3 regions of the Streptomyces shaanxiensis genome follow, and region 3 is predicted to be linked to each of the others. Evidence: predicted binding sites of a transcription regulator. Region 3 holds the regulator's gene; each other region holds the start of a gene.

Region 1 (10,494 bases), on a different contig from region 3:
GGCGGTCGAGTTCGTGGTCTGCCGTCTGGAGGACTGCGAGCAGGCACCCCACGACGGCCTCGTCCGCGTCGACTCCGACGGCGACCTGCACGCCCACCCGCACCGGCTCGCCGAACCCGAAGCCTGGGCCTGGGCCATCGCGCACGCCGTCCTGCACCTCGGTTTCGGTCACGTCCCTTCGGCGAAGGGCCCGCCCGTGCAGCCCGACCGTGCCGAGCTGGCCGCCCGCTGCGTCGTCGTCAACCGCTTCCTGCTCACCTTCCCCGTGGGGAGGACACCGGACCACCTGCCCCTGTCCTATCCGGACGGCGACGAGGAACAGCTCGCCGCGCGCTGGCGGCGCGACGGCATCCCGGCCGCCTACGAGCGGTGCGGCACGGCGGGCGCCGAGCCCGACCTGCTGCTCGTGGAGTGGACGGGCTGGTTCGGGCAACCCCCGGACCACCAACTGGCCTTCGCCACCGCGCTGACCCGCACCGTCTCCACCGCGATGGACATGGCGGGCGGCCGCCGTGACTCCATGGACGGCGAACCCGTCAAGAAGCGGCCCTGGCAGTGGGCGCTGGAGTGGTTCATCACCTCCTACCCGCTGCTCGGCGGCATCGCGGCCGGCATCAAGCTGGTCGCCGACGCCGAACTCGCCCGCGCGCACGGCATCGCCGTCGCCGCCGTCAACGCCGAGGCCGGCGAGATCTACATCAACCCGCTGCGGACCTTCGAGTCCGAGGAATGGCGGTTCATCCTCGCCCACGAGATGCTGCATGCCGCCCTGCGCCACGGCGACCGCTGCGGCACCCGCGACCCGTACCTGTTCAACGTCGCCTGCGACTACGTCATCAACGGCTGGCTGCGCGAGATGCAGGTCGGGGAGATGCCCCAAGGGCTGCTGTACGACGCGCAGTTCAGCGGTCTGTCCGCCGAGGAGGTGTACGACCGCATCGCCGGCGACCTGCGCCGGATGCGCCGGCTGGCCACCCTGCGCGGCAAGGGCGTCGGCGATGTTCTCGGCGCCCCGCTCGGCCCGCCCGGCGACTATGTCGACCTCGACGAGTTCTACCGCCGGGGACTGTGCCAGGGGCTCGACCTGCACCAGCAGCAGGAGCGCGGTTTCCTGCCCGGCGGCCTGGTCCAGGAGATCCGCGCGCTCAGCCATCCGCCGCTGCCGTGGGACGCCCGACTCGCCCGCTGGTTCGACGAGTTCGTGCCACGCCCGGAGCCCGTGCGGACGTACGCCCGTCCCGCGCGCCGTCAGGCGTCCACGCCCGACATTCCGCGCGCGGGCCGCTACTTCCCGCCCGAGGAGATCGCCCGCTGCACCTTCGGCGTCGTCCTGGACACCTCCGGCTCCATGGACCGCGTGCTCCTCGGCAAGGCGCTCGGCGCCATCGCCTCCTACGCCGCGGCACGGGACGTACCGGCGGCACGGGTGGTGTTCTGCGACGCGGCGCCGCACGACGCGGGGTATGTGCCGGTGACGGACATCGCCGGGCGGGTGCGGGTGCACGGCCGGGGCGGCACGGTCCTGCAGCCCGGGATCGACCTGCTGCAGCGCGCGGACGACTTCCCGCCGGGCGCTCCCGTTCTGGTCATCACGGACGGCTGGTGCGACGTGCTGCGGGTTCGGCGCGAGCACGCGTACCTGATTCCGCCGGGCCGGCGACTGCCGTTCAGCCCTCGTGGGCCGGTCTTCCGGGTGCAATGACGACGAGTGTGGTCGGATGGGGGACACGGACCCGGAACACGGGACCTCATCGTAAGAATTCGAAGGGATTCATCGTGGCAACCACGCGCTCCGCACACACCGTGTGGGAAGGCAACCTGTTCAAGGGCAACGGCGTCGTGTCCTTCGACTCCTCGGGCAGCATCGCCGAGCAGCCGGTGACGTGGGCGTCGCGCGCCGAGGACGCGAACGGCAAGACCAGCCCCGAGGAGCTGATCGCCGCCGCCCACTCCAGCTGCTACTCCATGGCCTTCTCCAACATCCTCGACAAGGCCGGCACCCCGCCGACCAAGCTGGTCACCTCCGCCGACGTGACCTTCCAGCCGGGGGAGGGCATCACCGGCATCCACATCACCGTCGAGGGCACCGTCCCCGGCATCGACGAGGAGGCCTTCCTCGCCGCGGCCGAGGACGCCAAGGTCAACTGCCCGGTCAGCCAGGCCCTGAGGGCCACGCCGATCACCCTGTCGGCCAAGCTCACCTGAGCCGACCACTACCGCATCACCTGACGCAGGCCGTCCACCGGGGCGGCCTGCGCGATGTCCGGGAGCCGGGTGAGGACGGGTTCGTGGACGGTCGACGAGGACCGGTGGATGCGGGACTTTCCGGCCGACTCTCGCGTCGACGTCCTGATCACCGACCGGCCCCGCCGTGCCCTGGCCCTCCGGGAAGCCCCTGAGCGCCCGCTCAGCCCTCGTTTGGTACCCGGCTCCTAGGTCACCCGTCCCATTGACAAGAACCCACTCAAGTTTTGTGCTGGAGTTCAAAGGGGTGCCTGGGCGGAAGGGGACAGCGATGGCACGCGCGGTCGGGATCGATCTCGGGACCACGAACTCGGTGGTGGCCGTCCTGGAGGGCGGCGAACCCACTGTTGTCGCCAATGCGGAGGGGGCCAGGACCACACCGTCGGTCGTCGCCTTCGCCAAGAACGGCGAGGTGCTCGTGGGTGAGGTGGCCAAGCGGCAGGCGGTGACGAACGTCGAGCGCACCGCCCGCTCCGTGAAGCGGCACATGGGCGACGGGAACTGGCGCTTCCCCGATCAGGGTGACATCGACGGCACCCGCTACCGGGCGCAGGAGCTGTCCTCCCGGGTGCTGCAGAAGCTGAAGCGGGACGCCGAGTCCTATCTCGGCGAGGACGTCACCGACGCGGTGATCACCGTCCCCGCGTATTTCGACGACGCCCAGCGGCAGGCCACGAAGGAGGCCGGGGAGATCGCGGGCCTGAAGGTCCTGCGGATCATCAACGAGCCCACCGCGGCCGCCCTCGCCTACGGCCTCGACCGGGGCGAGGAGCAGACCGTCCTCGTCTTCGACCTCGGCGGCGGCACCTTCGACGTCTCCCTGCTGGAGATCGGCGACGGCGTCATCGAGGTCAAGGCCACCAACGGCGACACGCACCTCGGTGGCGACGACTGGGACCAGCGGGTCGTCGAATACCTCGTGAAGAAGTTCAAGGGGCAGTACGGCATCGACCTCGGCAACGACAAGATGGCGCTGCAACGACTGCGCGAGGGGGCCGAGAAGGCCAAGATCGAGCTGTCCAGCTCCTCCGAGACGACGATCAACCTGCCCTACATCACCGCCTCCGCCGAGGGCCCCCTCCACCTCGACGAGAAGCTCACCCGCGCCCAGTTCCAGGAACTCACCGCCGACCTCCTCGACCGCTGCAAGACCCCCTTCCACCAGGCGGTCAAGGACGCCGGCATCAAGCTCTCCGTGGTCGACCACGTCATCCTCGTCGGCGGCTCCACGCGCATGCCCGCCGTCACCGACCTCGTCAAGGAGCTCACCGGCAAGGACCCGCACAAGGGCGTCAACCCCGACGAGGTCGTGGCCGTCGGCGCGACCCTCCAGGCCGGCGTCATCCGCGGCGACGTCAAGGACGTCCTGCTGCTCGACGTCACCCCGCTGTCCCTCGGCATCGAGACCAAGGGCGGCATCATGACGAAGCTCATCGAACGCAACACGACCATCCCCACCCGGCGTTCGGAGATCTTCACGACGGCCACCGACAACCAGCCCTCCGTCGGCATCCAGGTCTACCAGGGCGAACGCGAGATCGCCGCGTACAACAAGAAGCTCGGCGTCTTCGACCTCACCGGGCTGCCGCCGGCACCGCGCGGGGTGCCGCAGATCGAGGTCGCGTTCGACATCGACGCGAACGGGATCATGCACGTCTCCGCGAAGGACCTCGCCACCGGCCGCGAACAGAAGATGACGGTCACCGGCGGCTCGGCCCTCCCCAAGGACGACATCGACCGCATGATGCGGGACGCCGAGCAGTACGCCGAGGAGGACCACAAGCGCCGCGAGGCGGCGGAGACGCGGAACCAGGCCGAACAACTCGTCTACCAGACCGAGAAGTTCCTCCGCGACAACGAGGACAAGGTCCCCACGGACACCAGGTCGGAGGTCGAGTCGGCGATCACGGACCTCAAGCAGCAACTGGAGCAGAACGCCGAGACGAACGCCCTGCGCACCGGCATCGAGAAACTCGCCACCGTCAGCCAGAAGATGGGGCAGGCGATGTACGCGTCCGCCTCCGCAGCAGGGTCGGCCGACGAGCCGACGGCGAGCGAGCCCGAGGAAGAGGGCGTGGTGGACGCGGAGATCGTCGACGACGAGAAGGACCAGCGGGACCAGAAGGGCGGGGCGGCCTAGGAGCCGGCCTTCTCCCAGCCCCGCTTCTCCGGCCGCGGCCCCAGCTGCTCGGGGTCGCGGCTCCGGTAGACCACGTACGGCCGGAACAGATACTGCACCGGTGCGCTGAACATGTGCACCAGCCGGGTGTACGGCACCAGCGCGATCAGCGCCATGCCGATCACCGCGTGCACCTCGTACAGCACCGGCACGCCCGCCATGAGGTCGATGTCCGGCTGCAGGGTGAACAGGCTGCGGGCCCAGGGAGCGATGGACCGGCGGTAGTCGTAGCCGTCGCCGCCGGCGTGGGACAGCTTGGCGACCATGCCCATCACGATCGCCGCGAGCAGGACGACGTACATGACCTTGTCGTTCGCGGTCGTCGCCCGGAACACGGGCGCGTTGGTGCGCCGGCGGTAGACCAGCAGCACGATCCCGGCGACCGCGAGCAGGCCGGCCGCGGTGCCGCCGTAGAGGGAGAACAGGTGGTAGGTGTGCTCGCTCACGCCGACGGCCTCCGTCCACGACTCGGGGACGAACAGCCCGACGATGTGGCCGACCAGCACGAACAGGATGCCGTAGTGGAAGGCGGGCGAGGCGATGTTCAGCAGCTTCGACTCGTAGACCTGCGACGAGCGCGTGGTCCAGCCGAACCGGTCGTAGCGATGACGCCAGAAGAGACCGGCGACGAGCAGGGCGAAGGTGACGTACGGCAGGACGCCCCAGAGGAACGTGGTCATGAGCGTGCCCCCGTGGGTGCGGTCGGCAGTGTGGCGCATACGGAGTCCAGGACGGACGCGTACGGTGTCCCGAAGTCGGTGAGCCGGGAGCGCAGCTGCTCCAGGGCGTCCCGGTGTTCCAGCAGCAGTTCGGTGTTGCCGGTGCGGGCCGCGAACTCCAGTACCGCGGGCAGGAAGTCGGGCAGCTCCTCGCCGGTGAACTCCAGGCCGTGCGCACGGTAGAGGTCCTTGAAGTGCAGCAGCGACATGCCGCGCCGCCGGGTGTCCCCGTCGTGCCACCAGCTCAGGTACAGGCTGTGACGGTTCTTGAAGTCGAAGACCTCGACGTAGTGCGCGGCCAGCTCCTGCGGGGGCGTGACCGCCGCGTGGTCGGTGAACTCCCGTAGCTGAGGGGCGGCTTCGCGCAGGAGTGGCAGGCGTGCGCGGAAGTCGTCGTCGGGGTAGGTCAGGCAGAGCGCGGCCGCCTGGTAGAGCACCTCGAAGGAAGGCATCAGGCCTCCTCTGGGTCGGCCGGGCCGACCGGTTGCGTCGGGTGGTCCGCGGTCTGCCGTCCGCGCAGGGCGTGGAAGTTCTCCACCGACACCAGCGGCAGCAGCTTGCGCCCGGAGTCCTGGCCGAAGGGGCCGTCCCCGCCCATCCCGGGCCCGCCGGCGTAGTCGAGGCTGCACCCCTGCGGGAGCGCCGACTCCTCCAGGCGCCGGGCGTCCCCGACGGCGGCCGTCGGAATCACGTACCGGTCCTCGTACTTGGCGATCGCCAGCAGCCGGTACATCTCCTCGATCTCGTAGGTACCCATGCCCACGGCGGCCGGCACCGAAGGGTCCGGGTCCTCCCCGAGGTTGATCGCCCGCATGTACGAGCGCATCGCCGCGAGCTTCTCCAGCGAGGACCGCACCGGGCCGATGTCACCGGCGGTGAACAGCTCCGCCAGGTACTCCAGCGGGATGCGCAGGCTGTCGATCGCGCCGAACAGGTTCCCGGCGTCCTCACCGTCGTGACCGGTCTCCGACAGCGCGTCCACCACCGGGGAGAGCGGCGGGATGTACCAGACCATCGGCATCGTCCGGTACTCCGGATGCAGCGGGAGCGCCACCCGGTACTTGCTGATCAACGCGTGCACGGGGGAGCGGCGGGCCGCCTCCAGCCAGTCGTGCGGGATCCCCGCCTCCTCGCAGGCCTGCCGCACCCGGGAGTCCTCGGGGTCGAGGAACACGTCCAACTGCGCCTCGTACAGGGCGCGTTCGTCCCGGACCGAGGCAGCCGCCGTCACCTTGTCGGCGTCGTACAGCATCACCCCGAGGTAGCGCAGCCGGCCCACGCACGTCTCCGAGCAGACCGTCGGCTGACCGACCTCGATGCGCGGATAGCACATCGTGCACTTCTCGGCCTTGCCGGTGCGGTGGTTGAAGTAGACCTTCTTGTACGGGCATCCCGTGACGCACATCCGCCAGCCCCGGCAACGGTCCTGGTCGACGAGGACGATGCCGTCCTCCGCCCGCTTGTACATCGCCCCCGACGGGCACGAGGCCACGCAGGACGGGTTGAGGCAGTGCTCGCAGATGCGCGGCAGATAGAACATGAAGCTCTGCTCGAACTCGAACCGCACCTTGTCGGAGGCCTGTTTGCGGGCCCGCTCGACCATCGGGTCGAAGTCGCCGTGGGCGGGCGCTCCGGCGAGGTTGTCGTCCCAGTTCGCCGACCACTCGATCTTCATCGGCTTGCCGTCGAGCTGCGAGATCGGCTGGGCCACCGGGAAGTCGTCGCCCAGCGGGGCGTCGGTGAGGTTCTTGTAGTCGTACGTCCAGGGCTCGTAGTAGTCCTTGATCTCCGGGAGTTCGGGGTTGGAGAAGATCCCGGCGAGCTTGCGGATCCGGCCGCCCGCCTTCAGCTTCAGCGCGCCCCGGCGGTTCAGCTCCCAGCCTCCGCGCCACCGTTCCTGGTCCTCGTAGCGGCGGGGATAGCCCTGTCCGGGGCGGGTCTCGACGTTGTTGAACCAGACGTACTCCATGCCGCGCCGGTTGGTCCACGCCTGTTTGCAGGTGACCGAGCAGGTGTGGCAGCCGATGCACTTGTCGAGGTTCATCACCATCGCTATCTGGGCCATCGGGCGCATCAGTACTCGACCTCCTGGCTGCGGCGGCGGATCACCGTCACCTCGTCGCGCTGGTTGCCCGTCGGGCCCAGGTAGTTGAACGCCCAGGACAGCTGGGCGTAGCCGCCGATGAGATGGGACGGCTTGAGGATGAGCCGGGTGAGCGAGTTGTGGATGCCGCCGCGCTTGCCGGTGGTCTCCGTCTTCGGGACGGCGACCGTCCGCTCCTGCGCGTGGTGCATGTAGACGGTGCCCGGCGGCATACGGTGCGAGACGACGGCCCGGGCGACCACCACGCCGTTGCGGTTGACCGCCTCGATCCAGTCGTTGTCCACGACGCCGATCGCGTCCGCGTCCTGCGGGGACATCCAGATGTTCTGGCCGCCTCGGGAGAGGGCCAGCATGAACAGGTTGTCCTGGTACTCGGAGTGGATGGACCACTTGTTGTGCGGGGTGAGGTATCGGACCGTCACCTCCCGCTGGCCGTCCGGTCCGAGGCGCGGTTCGCCGAACAGCTTGTTCATGTCCAGCGGCGGCCGGTACACGGGGAGCGCCTCGCCGAGTTCGTGGATCCAGTCGTGGTCCAGGAAGAAGTGCTGGCGGCCGGTGAGGGTGTGCCAGGGCTTGAGATGCTCGGTGTTGAGGGTGAAGGCGGTGTAGCGTCGGCCGCCCGCCTCGCTGCCCGACCACTCCGGTGAGGTGATGACCGGCACCGGGGCGGCCTGCGTGTCCGCGTACGTGACCCGCTTGCCCTCGTGCTCGGCCGCGAGATGCGCCATGTCCTGCCCCGTACGGGCCTCCAGTGTGCGGAAACCCTGGGTGGCGAGGCGGCCGTTGGTCGTGCCGGACAGGGCGAGGATGGTGTTCGCCGCCTTCACGGCCGTGTCGAGGGAGGGGCGGCCGTCGGGCGTGACGCCGTTCAGGTGCCGGAGGTCCTCGACCTCCTCGTCAGGCTTCAGCGTGATGCCCTTGGCGGGCAGGCCGAGTTGCTCCACCAGCGGTCCGAGTGCGGCGAACTTGGCGCCGATCGCCGTGTAGTCCCGCTCCACCACGGTCAGGTTCGGCATGGTCCGCCCGGGCACGGGAGCGCATTCCCCGCGCTTCCAGTCCAGGACGACCCCGCCCGGCTGGGCGATCTCGCCCGGGGTGTCGTGCTGGAGCGGGGTCGCCACCAGATCCTTGCGTACGCCGAGATGGTCGGCGGCCAGCTCGCTGAGCCGCTCGGCCAGCGCCTTGAACGTGTCGAAGTCGGTGCGGGCCTGCCACGGCGGATCCACGGCCGGGGTGAAGGAGTGCACGTAGGGGTGCATGTCCGTGCTGGACAGGTCGTGCTTCTCGTACCAGGTCGCGGCGGGCAGGACGACGTCCGACAGCAGCGTGGACGACGTCTGCCGGAAGTCCAGCGACAGCAGCAGGTCGAGCTTGCCCTCGGGTGCCTCCTCGCGCCAGGTCACCTCGCGCGGCCGTACGTCCTCGGGCGCCTCCTCGGCCTGGAGCGAGGAGTGCGTGCCCAGCAGGTGCCGGGTGAAGTACTCCGCGCCCTTCGCCGACGAGCCCAGCAGGTTGGCCCGCCACAGCGTCAGCACCCGCGGCCAGTTCTCCGGCGCGTCAGGGTCCTCGCAGGCGAACTTGAGGGTGCCCGCCCGCAGTTCGGCCACCGCCCGTGCCACGGGATCGCCGAACACCTCGCCCAGCTCCAGTGGATTGCGGTCGAAGGTCGGATACGACGGCATCCACCCCGCCCGCGCCGACAGCGCCAGACAGTCCGCGCTCGTCATCCCCCGGAACCGGCCCGCACCGAGCGGCGAGGCGAGCACGTCGGCCCTGAACCGGTCGTAGCGCCACTGGTCGGTGTTGAGGAACCAGTACGCCGTGCCGATCATCTGGCGCGGCGGACGCGACCAGTCCGACGCGGCCGCGAGCGTAGCCCAGCCGGTCACCGGACGGCACTTCTCCTGGCCGACGTAGTGCGCCCAGCCACCGCCGTTGCGGCCCTGGCAGCCGGTGAGCTGAAGCAGGGCGAGGAAGGCGCGGTAGATCGTCTCGGAGTGGAACCAGTGATTGGTGCCGGCGCCCATCAGGATCATGCAGCGGCCCTTGGACCGCTCGGCCGTCCGCGCGAACTCCCGCGCGATCCGCACGCACTTGGCCGCCGGGACGGAGGTGTGCGCCTCCTGCCAGGCGGGCGTGCCGGGCGCGGCGGCATCGTCGTACGACGTGGGCCAGCGGCCCGGCAGCCCGGGCCGCGCCACCCCGTACTGCGCGAGCAGCAGATCGAAGACCGTCGTCACCAGCGGGCCGTGCGCACCGCCGAGCTTCGTCGCCGGGACACCACGCCGTACGACGTCCCCGCGCCCCTGCCCGTGCGCCCCGCCCTCGGTGTCGAAGCGGGGCAGCAGCACCGGGACACCTGCGGAGACCTCGCTCCCGTAGAGGCTCAACTGCGGCCGTATGTCGCCGAGTTCCAGGTTCCACCGGCCCTTCCCCGAGTCGGCCCAGCGAAAGCCGAGTGAGCCGTTCGGGGCGACCGCGCGGCCCGACACCTCGTCCAGCACCACCGTCTTCCACTCGGCGCCCTCACCCTCCTGCCCCAGATCCGAGGCGCGCAGGAACTTCGCGGGGACGTAGGCACCGTCGCGTTCCTCCAGGGTGACCAGGAAGGGCAGGTCGGTGAACTGCCGTACGTAGTCCGCGAAGAACGGTGTCTGGCGGTCGACGAAGAACTCCTTGAGGACGACGTGGCCCATGGCCAGGGCCAGCGCGCCGTCCGTGCCGGGGTGCGGGTGGAGCCACTCGTCGGCGAACTTGGCGTTGTCGGCGTAGTCGGGGGCCACGACCACGACCTTCTGGCCCCGGTAGCGGGCCTCCGCCATCCAGTGCGCGTCGGGCGTGCGGGTCACCGGGACGTTCGAGCCCCACATCATCAGATACGCCGCGTCCCACCAGTCGCCTGACTCCGGTACGTCGGTCTGGTCGCCGAAGACCTGCGGGGAGGCCACGGGCAGGTCGGCGTACCAGTCGTAGAAGGAGAGCATCGGGGCGCCGATGAGGGAGTGGAAGCGGGCGCCCGCCGCGTGCGACACCATCGACATCGCGGGGATGGGGGAGAAGCCGGCGATGCGATCGGGCCCGTACGTCTTGATGGTGTGCACATGAGCGGCGGCGACCAGCTCGACCGCCTCGTCCCAACTCGCCCGCACCAGGCCGCCCTTGCCGCGGGCCCGCTGGTAGCGGCGGCGGCGCTCGGGGTCGTTCTGGATGTCCGCCCAGGCCAGGACGGGATCCCCCAGATGCCGTTT
Region 2 (10,494 bases), on a different contig from region 3:
GACCAGGCGGCCCGAGAGCAGCGACGCGAGGGCCGTCGTCATCGTGACGCCCGCGCTCGGGCCGTCCTTGGGCACCGCGCCCGCCGGGAAGTGGATGTGCACGCCCCGGTCCTTCAGGTCGGCGACCGGCAGTTCGAGTTCGGCGCCGTGGGAGCGGAGGAAGGACAGGGCGATCTGCGCCGACTCCTTCATCACGTCACCCAACTGGCCCGTCAGCGTCAGACCCGCCGCACCCGTCTCCGGGTCGGCCAGCGACGCCTCCACGAACAGGACGTCTCCGCCCGCTCCCGTGACCGCGAGGCCGGTGGCCACGCCGGGCACCGCCGTACGGCGCTCCGCCGGGTCCTGGGCGGACTCGGGCACATGGTGCGGCCTGCCGATCAGACCGCGCAGGTCACCGTCGCCGATCGTGAACGGCAGCTCCCGCTCGCCCAGTTCGTGCTGCGCCGCCACCTTGCGCAGCAGCCTCGCGATGGACCGCTCCAGGTTGCGGACGCCCGCCTCGCGCGTGTACTCGCCGGCGAGCTTGCGCAGGGCGCCCTCGTCGATGGCGACCTCGTCGTCGTTCAGGCCCGCCCGCTCCAGCTGGCGCGGGAGCAGGTGGTCGCGGGCGATGACGACCTTCTCGTCCTCGGTGTAGCCGTCGAGGCGGACCAGTTCCATACGGTCGAGCAGGGCCTCGGGGATGGCCTCCAGGACGTTGGCGGTGGCCAGGAACACCACGTCGCTCAGGTCCAGTTCCACCTCCAGGTAGTGGTCCCGGAAGGTGTGGTTCTGGGCCGGGTCCAGGACCTCCAGCAGGGCCGCCGCCGGGTCGCCCCGGAAATCGGATCCCACCTTGTCGATCTCGTCGAGCAGGACCACCGGGTTCATCGACCCGGCCTCCTTGATGGCCCGCACGATCCGGCCCGGCAGCGCACCGACGTAGGTACGGCGGTGGCCGCGGATCTCGGCCTCGTCACGGACGCCGCCGAGGGCGACCCGGACGAACTTGCGGCCCATGGCGTGCGCGACGGACTCGCCGAGCGAGGTCTTGCCGACGCCGGGCGGGCCGACGAGGGCCAGGACGGCGCCGCCGCGGCGGCCTCCCACGACCCCCAGCCCCCGGTCGCTGCGCCGCTTGCGCACCGCCAGGTACTCGGTGATCCGCTCCTTCACGTCCTCCAGACCGGCGTGCTCGGCGTCCAGCACGCGCTTCGCGCCCTGGATGTCGTAGGCGCCAGTGTCATCGGTTCGTTCGTTCCAGGGCAGTTCGAGGACGGTGTCGAGCCAGGTGCGGATCCACGATCCCTCGGGCGACTGGTCGCTGGACCGCTCCAGCTTGTCGACCTCCTTGAGCGCGGCCTCGCGGACGTTCTCGGGCAGGTCGGCGGCCTCCACGCGGGCGCGGTAGTCGTCGGACTCCTCGCCGTCCTGCTCGCCGTTCAGCTCGCGCAGTTCCTTGCGCACCGCCTCCAGCTGACGGCGCAGCAGGAACTCGCGCTGCTGCTTGTCGACGCCTTCCTGGACGTCCTTGGCGATGGTCTCGGCGACGTCCTGCTCGGCGAGGTGGTCGCGCAGTTGCTGGGTGGCGAGCTTGAGACGGGCGATCGGTTCGGCGGTCTCCAGGAGCTCCACCTTCTGCTCGGTGGTCAGGAACGGCGAGTAACCGGAGTTGTCGGCAAGGGCGGACACGTCGTCGATGGCCTGCACCCGGTCCACGACCTGCCAGGCGCCGCGCTTGCGCAGCCAGGCGGTGGCGAGGGCCTTGTACTCCTTGACCAGTTCGGTGACGTGACCCGGCAGCGGCTCGGGGACCGTCTCGTCGAGCCGCGCCCCCTCGACCCACAGCGCCGCACCCGGGCCGGTCGTCCCGGCGCCGATCTTCACGCGGCCGCGGCCGCGGATCAGGGCACCCGGGTCACCGTCGGCCAGCCGGCCGACCTGCTCGACGGTGCCGAGCACACCGGTGCTCGCGTACGTACCGTCGATACGGGGCACCAGCAGCACCCGTGGCTTCCCCGGCTGCGACCGGGCGGCGGCCTGCGCGGCCTCCACCGCGGCGCGCACATCGGCGTCGTTCAGATCCAGCGGGACCACCATTCCGGGCAGCACGACCTCGTCGTCGAGCGGCAGCACAGGCAAGGTGAGCGGTGTGGACGTCGAAGCCATGATCTCCCCTTCGGCAGTCAAGTTGAGCTATGCCGACTCAATGCACGGGGGAGTGCGAATGTTCCCCGACCTCCGTTCGCTGTGAGCGATCATCACTCACACACACTGTGACCTCGGGTTTTTCGCGAATGGCCGGTTGTGCGGGCCCCGGCCCGTGACGGACCGCTGCTGCGGATCGTCGGCGGATTCCGGGGCCTGGTCAGCGGCCCGCGCTCCCTCGGCGTGCGCGGCGCCGAGCTCGACCGGCTCATCGCCCGGCAGCGCGACTTCTTCGCTGCACGAGCCCGTCCTGCCGGCGGGCGTGACACTGCGCCGGGTCACGGCGGACGCGGACATGCGGCGGATCGCCGCGATGGAGTCGGTGATGTGGGGCCAGGGCTGGAGCCGGCTCGCCGACGATCTCATCGGCCGGGTCGCGTCCGCGCCGGACGAGATCTCCGTCCACGTCGCCGAGGCGGACGGCGAGGTCGTCTCGGCCCGGCTGGCCTTCCGCGAAGGCACCGAGTTCGCGAGCCTGTGGGGCGGGTCGACGCCGGCCGAGTGGCGCGGGCGCGGCATCCACCGCGCGCTCGTCGCGACCCGCGCCGCCCTCGCCGTCGCGCGCGGTGTCACATACCTGCACGTCGACGCCTCCGACGACAGCGCGCCGATCCTGCGGCGACTGGGCTTCGAGGCGGTGACCACGACCACGCCGTACGTGTGGTCACCCGAGGGCGATTGACTCCGAACCGCGCCACCGCCGCACCACGGGCCACATCGCGATCCCGATGACCAGGGCGATCAGATGCCCCCAATTGGTCAGCGGATCCGTGAAGTCGATCAGGTCCTGGATCAGCATCCCGCCGAACAGCGCCAGCACCGGCCACCGCAGCCACGGCCGCAGCAGCCCGGCCAGCGCGCCGATGCTCGCCGCCACGCCGAAGCTGATGCCGTAGTCGAGGCGGTGCAGCGAGCTGGCGGGGAGATGCCCGACCAGCACCGCGAGCCCGACCGGGACCTCGGTCGCGAGGGTCGCCAGGACGTGCCCGGCCAGGAAGACGACGGCCGTGCGGGCACTGCCGATCCGCCGCTCCAGCGCGGTGAGCACGAGCAGGAAACAGAGCGTGTACGGCGTCACGATCCCGCCCGCGACCCACAGCGCACTGGCCACCAGCACCAGCACGGGCCTCTGCACGAGATGGGCGACATCGGTGCTGGAGCCCTGGTGCAGGGCGTGGACGAGGGCGGCGTCGGCGTATGTGGCGACCAGGGAGGTGACGGTCAGTACGGCGGCGTAGGCGAGGGTGAACGGGGTGCCGGTGGGGGTGGGGAGGAGGTGCCAGGGGCGGACGGCACGGGGTCGGGACGGTGCGGTGGCCTCGGTGATGGCCGGCGCCGGGGGCGGCGGCGCGGTGGCGGTCGTTGCGATGGCGGTGGGCGCGACAACACTCGGCGCGATGGCACTCGTCGTGGTGGCGCTCAGTGGTCCGCGCTGCCGCGGCATCCCGTCCAGCAACCCGGCGACATCGGGCAGGCCCGCCTCACCGGGCTCCGGAACCGAGCCCGTCGCACCCTCAACCGCAGTCCGTTCCAAGGTGAGGCGCTCCTTCCGTTTCCCTCACCCTTCGCCTGCGGCCCGCCCGTGTCTGTGACCTGCGCCACTCATGAGCCGATTCTCAGGAACCTCTCAACCAACCTGGTCCGCGTCGCGTCAACTCTGAGAGGTAATTCGCTCGGCCGTCCCGGGCCCCGGCTGCCAGGATGGCCGGATGCCCACTTCGTACGACACCCCCGAGGTACTGGACCGTCGCGAGGGCCCGCACGGCGAGGTAGTGCTGCGGCGGCACGGCGAGTTGCTCCAGATCATCGCGAACGGCTGCTTCCTGATGGACACTTCCGACGGGCGTTCGGAGCGGCTGCTGGTCGACGCCGCGCTCGGCGCGCTGGACGGGCGGCCGGAGCCTCATGTACTGATCGGCGGGCTCGGCGTCGGGTTCTCGCTCGCACATGCCGCCGCCGATCCGCGCCCGGGACGGATCACCGTCGTCGAGCGTGAGAGCGCGATTATCGGCTGGCATCTTGACGGACCCTTGTCGCGCTTCTCCGCCGGCGCCCTCGCCGATCCGCGCACCGAGATTCTGGAAACGGATCTCGTGCGGTACGTACATGAGACATCCGCCACGTATGACGCACTCTGTCTCGACATCGACAACGGGCCCGACTGGACCGTCACCGACGGCAACGACAGCCTCTACTCACCCGGCGGACTGGCAGGCTGTGCAGGGGCGTTGAGGCCGGGTGGGGTGCTTGCCGTATGGTCCGCCCAACCCTCTCCGGAATTCGAAGAAACCTTGCGTAATGCCGGATTCCAACAGGTGCGTACCGAAGAGATCCCCGTTGCCCGGGGCGTTCCGGACGTCGTGCACCTCGCCGTCCGCCCTGGATAGCCCTGGCGCGGTGACTCCCCGTACTCTGCTTCTCTGACGCGGATCATTCAAGCGTCAATCGCAAGCATGCGCAGGCATAGCCAGTAAGCGGGATCACCCCACGGATTCCGGAAAGCAACTTTGGGGCGGGCGATGGAGCAGACACACACCTCCCACAACGGCACGGCGGCGACCCCTGGCGCACAGCGCCGGGTCCTCGTGGTCGAGGACGATCCGACCATCGTGGACGCCATCGCGGCCCGCCTGCGCGCCGAGGGGTTCCTCGTGCAGACCGCGGGCGACGGTCCGGCGGCCGTCGACACGGCCGAGGCCTGGCAGCCCGACCTGCTGATCCTCGACATCATGCTGCCGGGCTTCGACGGCCTGGAGGTCTGCCGTCGCGTGCAGGCCCAGCGGCCGGTGCCGGTGCTGATGCTGACCGCGCGCGACGACGAGACCGACATGCTGGTCGGGCTCGGCGTCGGCGCCGACGACTACATGACCAAGCCGTTCTCGATGCGGGAGCTGGCGGCACGCGTGCACGTACTGCTGCGCCGCGTCGAGCGGGCCGCGCTGGCCGCCACGACCCCGCGGTCGGGCATCCTGCGGCTGGGCGAGCTGGAGATCGACCACGCGCAGCGCCGGGTGCGGGTGCGCAGTGAGGACGTCCACCTCACGCCGACCGAGTTCGACCTCCTGGTGTGCCTGGCGAACACCCCGCGCGCGGTGCTCTCGCGCGAGCAGCTGCTCGCCGAGGTGTGGGACTGGGCGGACGCCTCCGGCACCCGGACCGTCGACAGCCACATCAAGGCGCTGCGCCGGAAGATCGGTGCGGAGCGCATCCGGACCGTGCACGGCGTGGGCTACGCCCTGGAGACGCCGACGCCATGAGCGACGGCCCGGCTCCGCGGAGAGGCCCCGGGGAGCCCTGGGGCGGCGTACGTCCGTTCTCGATCAAGACCAAGCTGGGCGCGCTGGTCGTCATCGCGGTGCTGATCACCACCGGGCTGTCGGTGAACGCGGTGCGGTACCAGACGGAGCTGCGCTTCATCATGGTCTTCTCGATGATCGCCACCCTGCTGGTCACCCAGTTCGTGGCCCACTCACTGACGGCCCCGCTGGACGAGATGAACACCGTGGCCCGGTCCATCTCGCAGGGCGACTACACCCGCCGGGTGCGGGAGAACCGCCGGGACGAGCTGGGCGACCTGGCCGAGACGATCAACCTGATGGCCGACGAGCTGGAGGCCCAGGACCAGCAGCGCAAGGAGCTGGTGGCGAACGTCTCGCACGAGCTGCGCACCCCGATCGCGGGCCTGCGGGCCGTCCTGGAGAACGTGGTCGACGGCATCGCCGAGGCCGACCCCGAGACGATGCGCACGGCGCTGAAGCAGACCGAGCGGCTCGGCCGGCTCGTGGAGACGCTCCTCGACCTGTCCCGCCTGGACAACGGCGTAGTGCCGCTGCGGCTGCGGCGCTTCGAGGTCTGGCCGTACCTGTCCGGTGTGCTGAAGGAGGCCAACATGGTCGCCTCCGCGCGCCGGGGCATGGCGTCGGGCTCCGGCAGCCACACGCGTACGGACGTCCATCTGCACCTCGACGTCTCCCCGCCGGAGCTGACCGCGCATGCCGACCCCGAGCGCCTCCACCAGGTCGTCGCCAACCTCATCGACAACGCGATCAAGCACAGCCCGGCGCACGGCCGCGTGACGGTCAAAGCGCGGCGCGGGGCGTATCCGGAGTCGCTGGAGCTGGAGGTCCTGGACGAGGGGCCGGGCATCCCGAAGTCGGAGTGGCACAAGGTCTTCGAGCGCTTCAACCGGGGCGCCGTCCGCCGTCCGCACGGCCCGGGCAGCGACGGCGGTACGGGACTGGGGCTGGCGATCGCGCGCTGGGCCGTCGATCTGCACGGGGGCCACATCGGGGTGGCCGAATCCGATCGAGGTTGCCGGATTCTTGTCACACTGCCGGGGCAGCCTTCCGTCCCAAGTTGACGTAAAGTTCGAAGCGGAGCCACAAGATCCACGACTGTCCCGGCTGACGGACACGTGTGATCAGGTCCAGGCCTGCGCTTTCGTGGCGCCAGGCCGCGCTCGCGCCTTCCCATCTGAAGCGGAACTACACTTGTTTCCCGCCATTTCCAGGCCCGAAACACACTTTCCGATGTGACTTACGCGACGATGACCTTGCTCGGCCTCACCTTCCCGGCCATGGAGGCGTAGCCTTTATTCCCGCTGTCCATAACCTTGTGAAGCGGAAGAGGGCGGTTGCCGCCGTGTCGCCACAGTCCCCCAGTAACTCGAGCATCTCGACCGACACCGACCAAGCGGGCAAGAACCCCGCGGCCGCGTTCGGGCCGAACGAGTGGCTCGTCGACGAGATCTATCAGCAGTACCTCCAGGACCCCAATTCGGTGGACCGTGCCTGGTGGGACTTCTTCGCCGACTACAAGCCGGGCGTTGGCGCCGCGGCTCCGGCGGGTACTGCGGCCGCGGGGGCCGCAGCCACCACCACCGCTCCGGCGGCTCCTGCCGCCCCGGCTGCTCCGTCGGTCCCGGCGCCGGCCCCGGCCGCCCCGAAGCCCGCGGCTGCCGCACCCGCCGCCGCGGCTCCGGCTGCGGCGAAGCCCGCCGCCCCCGCCCCGGCCGCGAAGCCCGCTCAGCCGAAGAAGGCCGAGCCCGCCGCTGCCGCCGACGGCCCCGAGCTGGTGACGCTGCGCGGCCCCGCCGCCGCGGTCGCGAAGAACATGAACGCCTCGCTGGAGGTGCCCACGGCCACGTCCGTGCGCGCGGTCCCGGTGAAGCTGCTCTTCGACAACCGCATCGTCATCAACAACCACCTGAAGCGCGCCCGGGGCGGGAAGATCTCCTTCACGCACCTGATCGGCTACGCGATGGTGCAGGCCATCAAGGCCATGCCGTCGATGAACTACTCCTTCGCGGAGAAGGACGGCAAGCCGACCCTGGTCAAGCCCGACCACGTCAACTTCGGCCTCGCCATCGACCTGGTGAAGCCCAACGGCGACCGTCAGCTGGTCGTCGCGGGCATCAAGAAGGCCGAGACGCTGAACTTCTTCGAGTTCTGGCAGGCCTACGAGGACATCGTCCGCCGCGCCCGCGACGGCAAGCTGGGCATGGACGACTTCACCGGCGTGACGGTCTCCCTGACCAACCCCGGCGGCCTCGGCACCGTCCACTCGGTCCCGCGTCTGATGCCCGGCCAGTCGGTGATCATGGGCGTCGGCTCCATGGACTACCCGGCGGAGTTCCAGGGCACCTCCCAGGACACCCTCAACAAGCTCGGCATCTCGAAGGTCATGACGCTCACGTCGACCTACGACCACCGGGTCATCCAGGGTGCCGCCTCCGGCGAGTTCCTGCGGATCGTCGCGAACTTCCTCCTCGGCGAGGGCAACTTCTACGACGAGATCTTCGAGGCGCTGCGCATCCCCTACGAGCCGGTCCGCTGGCTCAAGGACATCGACGCCTCGCACGACGACGACGTCACCAAGGCCGCGCGCGTCTTCGAGCTGATCCACTCCTACCGGGTCCGCGGCCACGTCATGGCCGACACCGACCCGCTGGAGTACCGCCAGCGCAAGCACCCCGACCTGGACATCACCGAGCACGGCCTCACCCTGTGGGACCTGGAGCGCGAGTTCGCGGTCGGTGGCTTCTCCGGCAAGTCCCTGATGAAGCTGCGCGACATCCTCGGCGTGCTGCGTGACTCGTACTGCCGCACCACCGGCATCGAGTTCATGCACATCCAGGACCCGAAGCAGCGCAAGTGGATCCAGGACCGCATCGAGCGCGGGCACACCAAGCCCGAGCGCGAGGAGCAGCTGCGCATCCTGCGCCGGCTGAACGCGGCGGAGGCCTTCGAGACCTTCCTGCAGACCAAGTACGTCGGCCAGAAGCGCTTCTCGCTGGAGGGCGGCGAGTCCGTCATCCCGCTGCTCGACGCCGTGCTGGACTCGGCCGCCGAGTCCCGCCTGGACGAGGTCGTCATCGGCATGGCCCACCGCGGCCGCCTGAACGTCCTCGCCAACATCGTCGGCAAGTCGTACGCCCAGATCTTCCGCGAGTTCGAGGGCAACCTCGACCCGAAGTCGATGCACGGCTCCGGCGACGTGAAGTACCACCTGGGCGCCGAGGGCACCTTCACCGGCCTGGACGGCGAGCAGATCAAGGTCTCGCTCACCGCCAACCCCTCGCACCTTGAGGCGGTGGACCCGGTCCTGGAGGGCGTCGCCCGCGCCAAGCAGGACATCATCAACAAGGGCGGCACGGACTTCACGGTCCTGCCGGTGGCCCTGCACGGCGACGCGGCCTTCGCGGGCCAGGGCGTGGTGGCCGAGACCCTGAACATGTCGCAGCTGCGGGGCTACCGCACCGGCGGCACGGTCCACGTGGTCATCAACAACCAGGTCGGCTTCACCGCGGCGCCGGAGTCCTCGCGCTCGTCGATGTACGCCACCGACGTGGCCCGCATGATCGAGGCCCCGATCTTCCACGTGAACGGCGACGACCCCGAGGCGGTCGTCCGCGTTGCCCGCCTGGCCTTCGAGTTCCGCCAGGCGTTCAACAAGGACGTCGTGATCGACCTCATCTGCTACCGCCGCCGCGGTCACAACGAGTCGGACAACCCGGCCTTCACCCAGCCGCTGATGTACGACCTGATCGACAAGAAGCGCTCGGTGCGCAAGCTCTACACCGAGTCCCTCATCGGTCGCGGCGACATCACCCTGGAAGAGGCCGAGCAGGCGCTGCAGGACTACCAGGGCCAGCTGGAGAAGGTCTTCACGGAGGTCCGCGAGGCCACCTCGCAGCCGGCCGCCGCGGAGCCCTCGGACCCGCAGGCCGAGTTCCCGGTCGCCGTCAGCACGGCGGTGACCACGGAGACCGTCAAGCGGATCGCCGAGTCCCAGGTCAACATCCCCGACCACATCACCGTCCACCCGCGTCTGCTGCCGCAGCTGCAGCGCCGGGCGTCGATGGTCGAGGACGGCACCATCGACTGGGGCATGGGCGAGACCCTCGCGGTCGGCTCCCTCCTGCTGGAGGGCGTCCCGGTCCGGCTGGCCGGCCAGGACTCGCAGCGCGGTACGTTCGGCCAGCGTCACGCGGTGATCATCGACCGTGAGACGGGCGAGGAGTACACGCCGCTGCAGTACCTCTCCGAGGACCAGGCGCGGCTGAACGTCTACAACTCCCTGCTGTCCGAGTACGCGGCCATGGGCTTCGAGTACGGCTACTCGCTGGCCCGCCCCGACGCGCTCGTGATGTGGGAGGCGCAGTTCGGCGACTTCGTCAACGGCGCCCAGACGGTCGTGGACGAGTTCATCTCCTCGGCCGAGCAGAAGTGGGCCCAGACGTCCGGCGTCGTCCTGCTCCTGCCGCACGGCTACGAGGGCCAGGGCCCGGACCACTCCTCGGCCCGCCCGGAGCGGTTCCTGCAGCTGTGCGCGCAGAACAACATGACGGTCGCGATGCCGACGTCGCCGTCGAACTACTTCCACCTCCTGCGGTGGCAGGTGCACAACCCGCACCACAAGCCGCTGGTGGTCTTCACCCCGAAGTCGATGCTGCGCCTGAAGGCCGCCGCGTCGAAGGCGGAGGAGTTCACGACCGGGCAGTTCCAGCCGGTCATCGGCGACTCGTCGGTCGACCCGGCCGCGGTCAAGAAGGTCGTCTTCTGCGCCGGCAAGGTCTACTACGACATCGAGGCCGAGCGGAAGAAGCGCGGCATCACGGACACGGCGATCATCCGCATCGAGCGCCTGTACCCGCTGCCGGGTGCCGAGCTCCAGGCGGAGATCAAGAAGTACCCGAACGCCGAGAAGTACCTGTGGGCCCAGGAGGAGCCGGCGAACCAGGGTGCGTGGCCGTTCATCGCGCTCAACCTGATCGACCACCTGGACCTGGCGGTCGGCGCCGAG
Region 3 (10,494 bases):
CTCAAGTCAGCTGGAGGAATCAACCATGGCACGTGCGGTCGGCATCGACCTGGGCACGACTAACTCCGTCGTCAGCGTTCTGGAGGGCGGCGAGCCCACCGTCATCACCAACGCCGAGGGCGCCAGGACCACGCCGTCCGTCGTCGCCTTCGCCAAGAACGGCGAGGTGCTCGTCGGCGAGGTGGCCAAGCGCCAGGCGGTCACCAACGTGGACCGGACCATCCGTTCCGTGAAGCGTCACATGGGCACGGACTGGAAGATCGAGCTCGACGGGAAGCCTTTCAACCCGCAGCAGATCTCCGCGTTCATCCTGCAGAAGCTGAAGCGGGACGCCGAGTCCTACCTGGGCGAGAAGGTGACCGACGCGGTCATCACCGTCCCGGCGTACTTCAACGACTCCGAGCGCCAGGCGACGAAGGAGGCCGGCGAGATCGCCGGTCTGAACGTCCTTCGTATCGTCAACGAGCCCACCGCGGCCGCGCTCGCCTACGGCCTCGACAAGGACGACCAGACGATCCTCGTCTTCGACCTCGGTGGCGGCACCTTCGACGTGTCCCTCCTGGAGATCGGCGACGGCGTCGTCGAGGTGAAGGCCACCAACGGTGACAACCACCTCGGTGGTGACGACTGGGACCAGCGCGTCGTCGACTACCTGGTCAAGCAGTTCCAGGCCGGTCACGGCGTGGACCTGTCCAAGGACAAGATGGCCCTCCAGCGTCTGCGTGAGGCCGCTGAGAAGGCGAAGATCGAGCTGTCCTCGTCCACCGAGACCTCGATCAACCTGCCCTACATCACCGCCTCCGCCGAGGGCCCGCTGCACCTGGACGAGAAGCTCACCCGGGCTCAGTTCCAGCAGCTGACGGCCGACCTGCTGGAGCGCTGCAAGACCCCGTTCTTCAACGTCATGAAGGACGCCGGCGTCTCCATCAACGAGATCGACCACGTCGTCCTCGTCGGTGGCTCCACCCGTATGCCCGCCGTCGCCGAGCTCGTCCGTGAGCTGACCGGCGGCAAGGACGCCAACAAGGGCGTCAACCCGGACGAGGTCGTCGCCATCGGCGCCGCCCTGCAGGCCGGTGTCCTCAAGGGTGAGGTCAAGGACGTCCTGCTCCTCGACGTGACCCCGCTGTCCCTCGGTATCGAGACCAAGGGCGGCATCATGACCAAGCTCATCGAGCGGAACACGACGATCCCGACCAAGCGGTCCGAGATCTTCACCACCGCCGAGGACAACCAGCCGTCCGTGCAGATCCAGGTCTACCAGGGCGAGCGCGAGATCGCGGCGTACAACAAGAAGCTCGGCATGTTCGAGCTGACCGGTCTGCCGCCGGCGCCCCGCGGCGTCCCGCAGATCGAGGTCGCCTTCGACATCGACGCCAACGGCATCATGCACGTGACCGCGAAGGACCTCGGCACGGGCAAGGAGCAGAAGATGACCGTCACCGGTGGCTCCTCGCTGCCGAAGGACGAGGTCAACCGGATGCGCGAAGAGGCCGAGAAGTACGCGGAGGAGGACCACGCCCGCCGCGAGGCCGCCGAGACCCGCAACCAGGGCGAGCAGCTCGTCTACCAGACGGAGAAGTTCCTCAAGGACAACGAGGACAAGGTCCCCGGCGAGGTCAAGACCGAGGTCGAGGCCGCCGTCGAGGAGCTGAAGACCGCGCTCAAGGGCGAGGACACCGCCGAGATCCGCACGGCCACCGAGAAGGTCGCCGCGGTCTCCCAGAAGGTCGGCCAGGCCATGTACGCCGACGCCCAGGCCGCGCAGGCCGCGGGCGGTCCCGAGGGCGCCGCCCCCGGTGGCAAGGCCGCTGACGACGACGTCGTCGACGCCGAGATCGTGGACGACGAGCGCAAGGACGGTGCCGCGTGACGGAGGAGACCCCGGGCTTCGAGGAGAAGCCCGACGTCCCCTCCGGCGCGACCCCCGAAGGCGCCGAGTCGAAGGCCGCTCCCCAGGAGGGGGCGGCCCCGGCAGGGGACGCAGCAGCACAGATCGCCGGTCTGACGGCCCAGCTGGACCAGGTGCGCAAGGCGCTCGAGGAGCGCACCGCGGACCTCCAGCGGCTCCAGGCCGAGTTCCAGAACTACCGCCGCCGCGTGGAGCGGGACCGGATCACGGTCAAGGAGATCGCCATCGCGAACCTCCTGACCGAGCTCCTGCCCGTCATCGACGACATCGGCCGCGCCCGGGAACACGGCGAACTCGTCGGCGGATTCAAGTCCGTCGCGGAGTCGCTGGAGACCGTCGCGGCGAAGATGGGACTGCAGGCGTTCGGCAAGGAGGGCGAGCCCTTCGACCCGACGATCCACGAGGCGTTGATGCACTCCTACGCGCCGGACGTCACCGAGACGACCTGCGTGGCGATCCTGCAGCCCGGGTATCGCATCGGCGAGCGCACCATCCGCCCCGCGCGGGTGGCCGTCGCCGAGCCCCAGCCGGGCGCGCAGAGCGTCAAGGCCGAGGAGGCGACCGAGGCGGCCGGCGACGACAAGGAGAGCGGTGGCCCGGACGAGGGCTGACGTTGAACTGACGAGGGACTACCGGAAGGGGGTACGTCGAGGATGAGCACCAAGGACTTCATCGAGAAGGACTTCTACAAGGTCCTCGGCGTCCCCAAGGACGCCACCGAGGCCGAGATCAAGAAGGCGTACCGGAAGCTCGCCCGCGAGAACCACCCGGACGCCAACAAGGGCAACGCCAAGGCGGAGGAGCGCTTCAAGGAGATCTCCGAGGCGAACGACGTCCTCGGCGACCCCAAGAAGCGCAAGGAGTACGACGAGGCACGCGCCCTCTTCGGCAACGGCGGCTTCCGCCCGGGGCCGGGCGCGGGCGGCGGCTCCTTCAACTTCGACCTGGGCGACCTCTTCGGAGGCGGCGCCCAGGGCCAGGGCGGTTCCGGCGGCTTCGGCGGCGGAATCGGTGACGTCTTCGGGGGCCTGTTCAACCGCGGCGGCACGGGCGCGGGCACGCGTACCCAGCCCCGGCGCGGTCAGGACATCGACACCGAGGTCACTCTCAGCTTCACCGAGGCGATCGAGGGCGCGACGGTCCCGCTGCGCATGTCCTCGCAGTCACCGTGCAAGGCCTGCGCGGGCACCGGCGACAAGAACGGCACGCCCAGGGTGTGCCCGACCTGCGTCGGCACCGGCCAGGTGGCCCGGGGCTCGGGCGGCGGCTTCTCGCTGACCGACCCCTGCCCGGACTGCAAGGGGCGCGGCCTGATCGCCGAGCACCCGTGCCTGGAGTGCAAGGGCAGCGGCCGGGCCAAGTCGTCCAGGACGATGCAGGTCCGCATCCCGGCCGGGGTGTCGGACGGCCAGCGCATCCGCCTGCGCGGCAAGGGCGCACCCGGCGAACGCGGCGGCCCGGCGGGCGATCTGTACGTCACCGTGCACGTCGACGCGCACCCGGTGTTCGGCCGCAAGGACGACAACCTCACGGTGACCGTCCCCGTGACCTTCACGGAGGCGGCGCTCGGCGGCGAGGTCAGGGTCCCCACCCTGGGCGGACCGCCGGTCACCCTGAAGCTGCCGCCCGGCACGCCCAACGGCCGCACCATGCGGGCGCGGGGCAAGGGCGCGGTCCGCAAGGACGGCACCCGCGGCGACCTCCTGGTCACCGTCGAGGTGAGTGTTCCGAAGGACCTTTCGGGGAAGGCTCGTGACGCGCTCGAGGCGTATCGCGAGGCGACCGCGGGCGAGGACCCGCGGGCGGAGCTGTTCCAGGCCGCGAAGGGAGCATGAGTCAGATGGACGGTCGTCGACGCAACCCGTATGAACTGACCGAGGAGACCCCGGTCTACGTCATCTCGGTGGCGGCCCAGCTCTCCGGCCTGCACCCGCAGACGCTCCGCCAGTACGACCGCCTGGGCCTCGTCTCCCCCGACCGCACCGCCGGCCGGGGCCGCCGCTACTCGGCCCGCGACATCGAACTGCTCCGTCAGGTGCAGGCGTTGTCGCAGGACGAGGGCATCAACCTGGCCGGCATCAAGCGCATCATCGAACTGGAGAACCAGGTCGCGGCGCTGCAGTCCCGGGTGGCCGAACTTCAGGCCGCCGTCGAAGGGGCCGCGGCGGCGATGCAGCAGCGCGAGGCGGCGGTACACGCGTCGTACCGCCGGGACCTGGTGCCGTACCAGGAGGTGCAGCAGACCAGCGCGTTGGTGGTCTGGCGGCCGAAGCGGCAGCAGTCCTCGGACTGACGGACCGGACCGCGCACGCGGACAGCGGATACGAGAGGGGCCCGGAGACTGAACTCTCCGGGCCCCTCTCGTGTGCTGCCGCTGTTCCCGGGTCAGCCGACGGGGGCCGTGACCGCCCAGTCGCCCGCGGGGACGGACTCGGTGCCGTCGGCCTGCACACCGGTCACCCAGTAGAAGGACGTGGTGCCGCGCCGCGCGCCCGTGTCGAAGTAGGTGAAGGCACCGGCCGGGAGTTCGGCGATCTTCTCGTACGTGGCGGAGGCGGGGTTCCACCGGTAGACGCGGAAGCTCTCCGCCGGGTCGGCGGACTCCTCCTCGCCCGCGCCGAGCCCGGACCACGTGAGCTGGTTGCCCTCGTCGCCCTCCGCGCCCGACGCCGTCAGGTGCAGCGGCGAGCCCTCGGGCGTCGCCACGCTCGGAGTCATGTCGAGCTCGGTCGCGGCCACGGCCGGGACGCCCTCGTCGCTCCACTTGATGGCGGAATTCCCGTCGTCGTCCACGGCGTCGAGGAAGAAGCAGACCTCGTCGCCGTCCGGGAGCGTGGTGTACGCGAAGGACGTCTTGTCGGGGGAGACGTAGTCCGACACGGTGCCGTAGCAGACCTGTTCGTCGCCCTCGTCGCCCAAGAGCTCGCCCCAGTAGACCCGGTAGTGCCGCAGATCCTCGGCCGGGCTCTTGTCCCAGTCCAGCTGGAAGCCGTACTCGGTCGGGGTGACGTTCAGCCCGGAGACGAGCGGCGGCGGGTCGTTGTCCCAGATCTTGCCCCGCTGAGGCTCTGACCTCGCGGACTCGTTGCCCGCCGCGTCGACGGCCGACACCCGGTAGTAGTAGACGGTGCTCTCGGCGGCCGAGGTGTCCAGGTAGGTGAGCTGGTCCGTGCTCCCGACCGTGGCGTACGTGCCGTTCTCGCTCGCCGCGCGGTAGACGCGGTACGACGCCGCGTCCGCGACCTGGTCCCAGCCGACCTGGAGCCCGCCGCTGCCGCCGGTCGGGGTCACCTCGCCCGTCGCGCGCGTGATGGTGGGCACGCCGGGGGCGACCCGGTCGACGGTGGTGACGGCCTGGTCCGCCGTACCGGCCGACTCGTTGCCGGCCTTGTCGTAGGCGCGGACCTCGTAGTAGTAGGTCGCGCCGGTCACCGGCAGGGTGGTGTCGGTGTACGTGGTGGAGGTGGTCGTCGCGAGGGGAGCGGTGCCGAAGGCGGCGCCCTTCAGGCGGCGGTAGACGCGGTAGCCCGCGAGGTCCATCTCCTTGTTCTTGGCCCAGGTGAGCTTCGCGTTGCCGCCGGCCTGGTCGTACGTCACGGCGGGGCCGGTCGGGGCGAGGGGCTTGACCGTGTCGACGGTGGCCGAAGTGCGGGGCGCGTAGCCGAAGTTGACGCGGGCGCTGCCGGTCCAGTTGACGTAGTCGACGCGGAGGGTGTGCTTGCCGGACGGGATCGTGACGTTGACGGCCTTGGAGACCGTGGTGGAGGTGTTCTTCCACAGGTCGATCTTGCGGGTGCCGTCGAGGTAGACCCGGATGCCGTCGAGGCCGGAGGCGGAGAGGGAGAAGGGGCCGCCCGAGCCGAAGTCCCGCGTCACGCTCCAGCGGACGGCGAAGTTGTCCTTCGGGAGTCCGGAAGCCGGGGCGTTCGTGCCCCAGTTCTGGTCGACGGCGGTGTCGCAGTCGGTCTTCTTCGGCGTACCGGAGAAGGTGGTGTTCGCGAAGAACTGCCGCTTGAAGACCGGTGACGTGCAGGTCACGGCGGCGGAGGCGGGCGCGGTGGTGATGGTGAGCAGTCCGCCGGCGGTGGCGAGCACGAGGGCGGTCGCGGTGGCCGCGGTCGTGCGTCTGGCTGGGTTCATCGGGTCCCTCGGTCCTGTTCGGCGACGGCGATGATCAGCCGTCGCGGAACAGGACTCGTCGGGTGGGGGATTGGTTGTACGGGGGGCGGTGTCGTTGTGTCGTAGTGCTGCCGTCGATCTGCCGTCGATCTGTCGTCGCGCTGACAGGTGCTGACAGGAAGTGGTCCTTGCCGTGCAGGATCCTGACAGTGATCGCTCTGGAAGCGGTTCGTGGGCGCTGGCAGAGTCGTGGACATGGACAACAGGGGGAACGCGCGGATTGCGCGGAACACGGGTATCGCGGGGATGACGACGGCCAAGGCCGGTCTGCGGAGAGGGTTGCCGGTACTCGCGCTGGCGCTGATGGTCACGTTGCCGGTGGGGACGGCGGTGACGGTGGGCGTCGAGGGTGGGCCTTCGGTCGGGGTGGCCGTCAACGGGTGGCAGTGAACGGGGTGGATGAGGCTGTGGAGTTCCAGGATCTGGTGCTGGTCCGCAAGGCGGCGGGGGATGCGCCGGCGGCGACCGCGGTGATCAGGGTGCTCGGTACGTTGCCGGAGGGCTGGGGGCATGACTGGCGGCTCGACGAGGACGGGGGTCGGATCCATCTGCGGATCCGGCCCCCGTCGGGGTCAGGGCCTGGTGTGGTGCGGGGGTGGCTGGCCGGTGTTCTCGAGGATCCGGCGTTGTGGGCTTGGGGTGTGGAGGGGGCGGAATCGGGTGGGTGACGGGTTTTCCTCGCCCCCGCCGCCCCTACCCGTCCCGTCCCTGGGGGCTGCCGCCCCCAGACCCCCGCTTCGGCCCTGAAGGGGCCTCCTCCTCAAACGCCGGACGGGCTGAGATGCCTCGGCCGGAGTCGAGGAATGCTTGGGCCGGCGACCAGAAGGGGCCGTCCGTCGAGAGGTTGTGTCAGATCCAGCCCCGTTCGCGGGCCAGCAACGCTGCGTGGGGGCGGTTGCTGGCGTTCAGGGTGCGTAGGACGTCGGCTACGTGGCGGCGGTAGGTGCGTAGGGAGACGCCCAGTTCGCGGGCGCCGATTTCGTCCTTTGTCACTCGGCACATGGATTTGAGGACCTCCAGCTCCATGGGGGTGAGGGGGACGGAGTCCGGGGGCGGGGTGTCGAGCAGGCTGGACAGGTCCGTGGCCTGGTCCCAGATTCTTTCGAAGAGGGACAGGACGCTGGCCACCAGGCCCGGTTCCTGGGCGACCAGGGCGCCGCGTGAGGTGTCCGCGGGGTTCGCCGGGACCAGCGCGGTGTGGCGGTCGTAGACGAGGATGCGCTCGGCGATGTCGGGGGCGGCTCTGATGCTGGCGCCCTGGGCGGAGAGTTCGTGCAGGTAGGCCGCGGTGGGTGGGTTGTCGAGGGCCTCCTTCAGGACGACGCTGCGGATGCGCACGCCCCGGCGCAGACAGCGGCTGTCGAGAGGGCGCGCGTGCTCGATGTTCTCCGGGGTGAGCGCCTGGTAGGGCTCGACGGAGAGGATCTCCTCGCGGGCGAAGAACGCGAGGTCGTCGATGCGGTTGCGGATCTGCGCGAGGTTGGTCATCCGCTCCACGCCACCGCCCGTCGGCGTGTGCGCGCTCTGCTCCGCGCGGAGTTCCGCGACCAGGTTGCGAGGCCTGGTCACCTGCTGCAACTCATGGTGCAGCTCGCTCAGTCTTCGGTCGGTGAGCAGCCCGACCGCGATCTCCGGGTCAGCCGCCGTCAGGCTGCCCTCCGGAACGTCCCCGTTGTCCGCGCGGCGGAGCAGGCCCAGGTCCGTGAGCCGCTCCAGCGCGGCGCCGACGTCACCCCGTCGTGCGTGGAGCAGTAGATGGATGTCCTCTGTCGGCGTACCCGGATGTCTCAGGAAGTGCCGGTAGACGCGCTCCTCCAGTGCGGAGAGCCCCAACAGGTCCATGGTGCCCGCATTGTTCATCCTTCCCCCTGCGTTTCTTACGGCTGGTCAGGCCGTGGCGATGTGGAATCCACCGAAATGCTTCGTACACAGGGTAATGCGCTGGTCAAGAGCTTGGAGTGGGTGTGGTGCGGAGCGCGGTCGGCAGGATGGTGTCGTCGGTGTGCAGCAAGTTGCTGTGTACGAGCCCTGCTCCGTGCCCCGACGCTTGGCAGGCTGGAATCCGTCGGCCAAGAACCGACGGAAACGCCGGCCACGAGCCGACGGAATGCGGCACCACCGAACACGATCTGGGGGAAACACATGACTGTTGTCGTACGGGAGGACGCGCTCGACTTCTCCGCGCTGACCGACCGCGAACGCGAGGTCCTGCTCCTGCTCGCCACGGGGGAGCAGAACCGCTGGCTCGCCCGCCGCCTTGGCATCGCGGAGCGCACGGTACGGGCCCACACCGCCAGTATCGTGCGCAAGCTCGGCATCAAGTCGCGGTTCGAGGCGGCGATCGTCTCGCACCTCTACGCGGACGACATCAGAGGGGCGTGCGGCTGACCACCGCCGCTCCGCCGCCCCGTCGCCCGCGTGGTGACATGGCGGACGTGAAGGGCCCCTCCGGTACGGCGCCGGAGGGGCCCTTCACGTCGTCTCGCGTCGTCCCCTGCCGGTCAGCCGGGGGTCATGTCGCCGACCATCTCTATCGCGATCATCCACCAGGGCTGGGCGCCCGTGCCGAAGGCGGCGGCGAGCGCGTAGCCGAGGGCCGCGTCCAGGGGCTCCGGCTCGGCGTCCTCGCGCCACTCGACGAGCACGCGTCCGTCGCCGTCCGAGGAGAAGTCGCCGATGTGCTGCTCGTCCCGCAGCAGCCGGCTGCCCGGGATGGAGTCCGGCACCAGGCGCCAGGTGCGGCCCGCGTGGCGGACGTCCACGCGGTACGAGCGACGGCTCAGCCGTCCCTTGGCGGGGTCGAGGACGACCTCCTCGCCGTCCACGGTCAGCGTCAGCCGGCTGCCGTCGCGGGTGCCGACCGGGATGTGGTCCTCGGCCTCGGTCCCTTCCGCGCGGAGCAGTTCGACCCGGGGCACCGAATCGCCCTGGACGGTGACCTCGCCCAGCCGCATGTCGAGCCGGACCGTCAGCGCGCCGAACCGGTCGTCCTCGACGAGGGTCTCGACGACGGGCTTCTCCTCGTAGTCGTCGTCCTCGTACCCGTCGTCCTCGTACTCGTCGGCCTCGTAACCGTCGTACGTGTCGGCGTCGTCGTACCGGTCCGTGGTCGTGGATGCGGGTGCGGGTGCCGGGTTCTTCGGCATCGGGTCTTCCTTTGCTGTGTCGCTTCTGACGGGTGGTCAGTGGTGGGGGGTGTCGTGCGCCGTGCGCCGTGCTGGGTTTTGTGCCGACGTCGTGGGGTGGGCTCTCACGCTCCCGTGGTCGTCAGCTGGGTGGCGGCGAGGTCTCGGTACAGGTCGTCCCTGCCCAGCAGTTCCCCGTGCCGGCCGTGGTCGCGTACGCGGCCGCCCGCCAGCAGCACCATGTGGTCGGCCGAGGTCACCGTGGAGAGCCGGTGGGCGATCAGGACGACCGTGCAGTGCTCGGCGGCGCGCTCCACGGTCTGCCGCAGGGCCGTCTCGCTCAGTCCGTCGAGGTGGGCCGTCGCCTCGTCGAGCAGCAGCACCTGCGGGCGGCGCAGCAGGGCGCGGGCGATGGCCAGGCGCTGGCGCTCTCCGCCGGACAGGGCGAGACCGCGGGTGCCGACGTGGGTGTCGAGGCCCTCGGGGAGCCGGGCGACGAGCGCGTCGAGCAGGGTGTCCCGCAGTACCCGGTCGACCTCCTCCCCGGTGGCGTCGGGGGCGGCGTACAGCAGGTTCTCGCGGAGGGTGCCCGCCAGCATGGGGGTGTCCTGCTCGACGTACGCGATGCGGCGGCGCACCTCGGCGCGGCTGAGGGTGGCGATGTCGGTGCCGTCGAGCAGGATGCGGCCGGAGTCCAGGTCGTAGAAGCGCTGGAGGAGTGAGAAGACGGTCGTCTTGCCGCTGCCGGACGGGCCGACGAGCGCGGTGACGCCGCCCGCCGGGGCGGTGAGGCTGACGTCGTCGAGGGTGCCGGTGCGGCCCGCGTAGGCGAACGTGACGTTCTCCAGCGTGACTTGGGGCGGCGGGCCGACGGGGCGGGCCGGGGTCTCGTCGACGTCCGTCTCGGTCTCCATGTGCCGCACCTCCTCGATCCGGGTGAGCGCGCCGAGGCCCTGCTGGAGGGAGGCCGTGCCGCCGACCAGGGAGAGCACCGGGCCGCCGAGGTTGAACAGGTAGAGCAGGAAGGCGATCAGCGCGGCCAGGTCCAGGGTGCCGGTCGCGACCAGGGCGCCGCCGAAGCCGATCACCGCGAGGAACGAGGCCTGGACGACCAGGGCGGAGAGCACCGCGATCGTGGCGTGGTAGCGGGCGCCGGCCAGGCCCGCCCGGTAGGCGTCCTCGGCGGCGGCCACGGCCCGCGCGGTCTCCGTCGCCTCGCCGCCGTTGGCCTTCACGGTACGGGCGGCGCCGAGCGAGCGGTCGAGGGCGGCGCCGATC

Evidence for each region. The regulator HspR, encoded in region 3, represses chaperone genes until heat shock. The targets are predictions, from matches to a motif close to TTGAGNNNNNNNNNCTCAA.
Region 1: the regulator HspR is predicted to act here: its motif matches at 2,450-2,468, upstream of dnaK (molecular chaperone DnaK).
Region 2: the regulator HspR is predicted to act here: its motif matches at 2,174-2,192, upstream of lon (endopeptidase La).

The regions. Positions count from the first base shown of each region.
Region 1 is NZ_BAAAZY010000010.1:281,386-291,879, forward strand. It holds gene ABD932_RS15370 (vWA domain-containing protein) at 1-1,702, shown strand, start outside; gene ABD932_RS15375 (OsmC family protein) at 1,777-2,205, shown strand; gene ABD932_RS15380 (hypothetical protein) at 2,214-2,357, opposite strand; gene dnaK (molecular chaperone DnaK) at 2,516-4,384, shown strand; gene narI (respiratory nitrate reductase subunit gamma) at 4,381-5,103, opposite strand; gene narJ (nitrate reductase molybdenum cofactor assembly chaperone) at 5,100-5,594, opposite strand; gene narH (nitrate reductase subunit beta) at 5,594-7,216, opposite strand; gene ABD932_RS15405 (nitrate reductase subunit alpha) at 7,216-10,494, opposite strand, start outside.
Region 2 is NZ_BAAAZY010000012.1:953,205-963,698, reverse strand. It holds gene lon (endopeptidase La) at 1-2,151, opposite strand, end outside; partial or broken gene ABD932_RS27385 (GNAT family N-acetyltransferase) at 2,305-2,872, shown strand; gene ABD932_RS27380 (rhomboid-like protein) at 2,855-3,724, opposite strand; gene ABD932_RS27375 (spermidine synthase family protein) at 3,900-4,577, shown strand; gene ABD932_RS27370 (response regulator transcription factor) at 4,710-5,447, shown strand; gene ABD932_RS27365 (HAMP domain-containing sensor histidine kinase) at 5,444-6,550, shown strand; gene ABD932_RS27360 (multifunctional oxoglutarate decarboxylase/oxoglutarate dehydrogenase thiamine pyrophosphate-binding subunit/dihydrolipoyllysine-residue succinyltransferase subunit) at 6,832-10,494, shown strand, end outside.
Region 3 is NZ_BAAAZY010000011.1:261,117-271,610, reverse strand. It holds gene dnaK (molecular chaperone DnaK) at 26-1,873, shown strand; gene grpE (nucleotide exchange factor GrpE) at 1,870-2,523, shown strand; gene dnaJ (molecular chaperone DnaJ) at 2,566-3,747, shown strand; gene ABD932_RS20885 (heat shock protein transcriptional repressor HspR) at 3,753-4,205, shown strand; gene ABD932_RS20880 (PA14 domain-containing protein) at 4,298-6,052, opposite strand; gene ABD932_RS20875 (hypothetical protein) at 6,287-6,481, shown strand; gene ABD932_RS20870 (hypothetical protein) at 6,499-6,759, shown strand; gene ABD932_RS20865 (helix-turn-helix transcriptional regulator) at 6,941-7,951, opposite strand; gene ABD932_RS20860 (helix-turn-helix domain-containing protein) at 8,234-8,479, shown strand; gene ABD932_RS20855 (hypothetical protein) at 8,593-9,237, opposite strand; gene ABD932_RS20850 (ABC transporter ATP-binding protein) at 9,342-10,494, opposite strand, start outside.